Regions from separate parts of the Pradoshia sp. Z3_51 genome, predicted to be linked through region 1. Evidence: riboswitches for the same ligand, from Rfam matches in the RefSeq annotation. Region 1 holds a riboswitch; the other holds the start of a gene.
What was found. A riboswitch is a leader RNA that binds a small molecule or an ion and turns the genes downstream of it on or off. The one in region 1 is predicted to bind cobalamin.

Region 1 (2,208 bases):
CACTACGGTAATGATTAAAAAATCCCTTCTCCTGATAAGGATACCTGCCTAATAGTACGATTTCTTCCACCGTAAAATCTATACCCACCATATGTTCCTGACTTAACACGGCAGCAATTTTAGCCAATTCTCCGGTTTTATAGGATGAGGTCCTTTTCCCATTAATGATTGAAGTCCCTTCTTTATATTCCATTTTTCCCAATATACTTTTAATCAATGTCGTCTTACCGCTTCCATTTGGACCAAGAAGAGCAAAAAATTCTCCGCTCTCAACCTTAATAGAAAAGTCCTGAAGCACTTGCTTATTTTTATGATAGCCTGCACTGAGGCTCTCTACGGTTAACATGTCAAATTCCTTCTTTTTATGCGTTCTTTAATCAGTAAGATTGTAAATACAGGTGCACCGATTAAGGCAGTAATGACACCGATTGGTAATTCCTGCGGGTTGATAATCGTACGTGCAATCAAGTCAGCCAATACGAGATATCCACCTCCAATAATCATGGATAATGGCAGTAAGTGGCGATGATCAGCACCAGCAAGAAGGCGAACAAGATGTGGAATAACCAGTCCAACAAAACCAATAGCTCCTGATACGGCAACTGCTGCACCCGTTAATAGTCCAGCCCCGATAATAATGATTATTTTCTTTCGTTTCACATCGATACCATTATATTGAGCGGATTGATCTCCAAGAGCCATCCCATTTAGTTCACGATAATGATATAAAATTATGGAAGCTCCTATAATAAAAAAGGGAATCAATATACTGACGTGTCCCCAATTTTTCATAGCCACACTGCCCATCAGCCAGTTTAATACCTCCCTCATTTGATCTCCTGAGGATAGCGCAATGATAAGTGAGACCACAGCGCCAATGAATGAATTCATAATTATACCGGCTAAAATAATGGTCTCATTTGCATAGGTAACACTAGCTGCCTTTGTAATACCAAATACAATAAACAAGGTTATAAAACTAAACACGATTGCAACAAGCGGCAATGTGAACTGACCAAAAAGAGCAAATTCGATATTAAAGAATAGAACAATCACTGCCCCAACCGATGCACCGGAAGAAATTCCGATAGTATATGGATCAGCGAGTGGATTTTGCAAAAGCCCCTGAAAGGCAGCACCGGCAAGTGCCAGTGAGGCACCTACAAATAAAGCGATTAATACCCGGGGTAATCGTATATTCCAAATAATCATTTCTATATTTTTTGGACCTGTATAGAAGGATTCCTGGCCGGTCACGTTCTTCAAGAGAATCCCAAGTATATCTTTAAATGACATGTCCACGCTGCCTATAAACAGGCCGAGCAACGCAGCGAGCAGCAAAAACAGGATACTCCCAAAATAAATACCGGTTGTTCTATTTTTATTATTCATAACTTATACTTCAATTCCTCTTTACTCCTGGCGGCGAACCTCGGATTATTCATGCACTTTAAAACAAGATTATAAGCTACAACACATAAAAAATCCTTAGCTCAGGATGATATTGAGCTAAGGATTCACTTTTTCACGCCTGTGAATACAATAAGCCTACTTCTCCCTCCGAAAAATAAGTACTAAAACTCTAAAAGCAGGTTTCCTGGCTTTTACTAAATCAGACTTGTGATTTAGTAAGTACAGTAGCGGGGGCTGCAACGGATTTGAACCGTTTTCCCTTTTACCCTCGTGTACCGAGGCACTTTTAAAGTGATTTATTAGATTTTATTCTTATTCTAATAGATTGATTGACTAATGGCAAATCCACTATTATTTCAACAGTTCTTTGGCAATTAATCTGAAGGAGTTCTCTTTAGCCTCGTATGAATGGGTGATTGTCACAAGCATAATTTCATCTGTAAAGAAGCGTTCACTCAGCTCTCTAATTTTTTCTCCAATCATTTTAGGAGAACCGATAATCATCTTGCTTCTGTTGTAATCAATTCGAGCTTTCTCAAACTGCGATAATGACATTTCATTAATTTCTTTTGGGTGAGGTGTTCCCTCTCTTATAATTCCCTGTGAAAGAAACAGCATCGATAAATCCAGTGAACCAGCCAGATATTCTGCCTCTTCGTCCGATTCTGCACAAACTGTAAATACAGTAACCATACCTGATGGATTCTGTATTAACTCTGTAGGTCGAAATGCTTCATGGTAATGCTTCATATTTTCTTCAGCATATTCACTGTTAATAAACAAAGCAAAATTATA
Region 2 (2,208 bases), on a different contig from region 1:
TCGTGCGCAGGCACAATTGATGGAAACATTAATTAAAGATCTATATGAGGAAGAGAACGGCCTGCATGATATATTGGCTGCCACTGTCCATCGTTTCCAGGGAAGTGAACGGGAAGTAATGGTATTTGATAGTGTAGATAGTTATCCGCAAAATCGGGCAGGGATGCTTTTAACGGGCAGGGAAAGTGAACGGCTGTTAAATGTTGCAATTACCAGAACAAAAGGGAAACTGATTCATGTCAGCGATGTGGAGTTTATAGAATCAAAAGTTTCGCATACAAAAACTCTTCATCAGCTCGTTCAATATCAAATGAAACGGAATCAAATGGTCAATATGGATCAAATAGGCAAATGGATTGCCAACCATCATCCAAAATTACAATGGATTTATGCAAGAAATTTGGAAGGGTTCTATCAGGATTTAAAAAAAGCCCAATCTTCCATTATCCTTTCCTTGCCAAATTCCAGTGTGTTATCATCGGATTTTGTTCAAAGAGTGAAGACGAGGAACTCAAGAACAAGACTGATGATGTATTCTCCAGATTCCCATTCCTATTTGGATCCGGATATCCATCTTCAGAATGGGCCAAGCTTCACATTTGTCATCCTTGACCAAAAAGTATTGTGGTTGGGGGTTCCTCTTGAAGCCAATAAACGTGTTCATCCGCCATACATTGGAATTCGATTGGAATCCGAAGCATTTATCAATCAATTTCTCCAGCAATTGCCTAAATAAATTGTCGGAATTTTAGTTGCTATTTTCACATATAAGATTTATAATTCTATATGTTGTTATCATTTTATATCTAAAATACTATATATTGATTTTAACGTGTTTAAGGTGTCGTATTACGACTTAATAGGGAATCCGGTTAAAATCCGGAACTGTACCCGCAACTGTAAATGCTGATGAAATAAGTAAACCACTGTAGAGAAATCTATGGGAAGGACTTAGAGTAAAGCGAAGCATGAGTCAGGAGACCTGCCTTTTTCACTGGTTTGCCTTTATCGGGAGCAATGAGGGTGGAACGGATGAAATAGCAATATTGAACAGTTCAATCTTGTTATTATTTCTTTTCCCATTGCTTATTTTAGGCAATGGGATTTTTTGCGTGGAGGGAAATATTATGAAGCCAATGGTTACTGAAAAGAGTAAATTGACAGAAACTCCAGTAGACGAATTATTAAAATCATTTGAAGAAATAGTTCATCTGAATAATTTGGAGTTGATCAATGAAAATGCCAATATGAATGCCTCCTCTCCAATGGGACAAATGGGCAAGTTTGCGAGTGAAAGTGCTCGCTATTATGCAAAGGAGAATTTACTTTCTGATGAAGCAAGACATGCGATTGATGAAAATCTCCTTTATTCGCATGATTTGGATTTTTATGCTACTGGTACTACAACTTGCTGCCAAATTCCGTTGGGGAATCTTCTTGAGAAAGGCTTTAATACGGGTCACGGTACCATGAGACCACCGCAGGATATTGGCAGTGCAATGGCGCTTGCTTCCATCATTATACAGGCTAATCAAAATATGCAGCATGGCGGCCAATCGTTTCCGATGTTTGATGCGGACCTAGCCCCCTATGTAAAGAAAACATTTAAAAAACATGTGAAACGTTTGAAGCAATATCCTTGTGAATGGAATGAGGTGTTGCTTCATCAAACAGCATGGAAGGAAACGGAGCGTTCCGTTTATCAGGCATGTGAAGCATTTATCCATAACTGTAATTCCATGCATTCACGCGGAGGCGGACAAGTTCCATTTGTATCCGTGAATTATGGAACGGATACAACAAAAGAGGGCAGAATGCTTGTTAGAAATCTTTTATTAGCTACAAAAGCAGGTTTAGGTAATGGGGAAACTCCCATATTTCCAATCCAGATTTTCAAAGTGAAAACTGGTATTAATTTTGACGAGTCTGATCCAAACTATGACCTTTATCAATTAGCACTTGAAACAACTGCGGAAAGGCTGTTTCCGAATTTTAGTTTTATAGATAGTTCCTTTAATTATCAGTATTATGATGGAACACATCATTCCGAGGTTGCGTATATGGGATGCCGCACAAGGGTTATGGGAAATCGTCATGGGATAGAAAACAGCATAGGCCGAGGCAATTTATCCTTTACGTCTATTAACCTCGTAAAACTGGCGCTGCAATCTAATTCGATTGAACAATTTTACGTAAAACTAAATGAAA

Region 2: another riboswitch for cobalamin. It lies ahead of AC4BHA_RS01330 (anaerobic ribonucleoside triphosphate reductase); the one in region 1 lies ahead of AC4BHA_RS09215 (FecCD family ABC transporter permease).

The regions. Positions count from the first base shown of each region.
Region 1 is NZ_JBZAJC010000003.1:433,893-436,100, forward strand. It holds gene AC4BHA_RS09210 (ABC transporter ATP-binding protein) at 1-346, opposite strand, end outside; gene AC4BHA_RS09215 (FecCD family ABC transporter permease) at 340-1,392, opposite strand; cobalamin riboswitch at 1,571-1,716, opposite strand; gene AC4BHA_RS09220 (LLM class flavin-dependent oxidoreductase) at 1,765-2,208, opposite strand, start outside.
Region 2 is NZ_JBZAJC010000001.1:293,920-296,127, reverse strand. It holds gene AC4BHA_RS01335 (DEAD/DEAH box helicase) at 1-736, shown strand, start outside; cobalamin riboswitch at 823-1,004, shown strand; gene AC4BHA_RS01330 (anaerobic ribonucleoside triphosphate reductase) at 1,137-2,208, shown strand, end outside.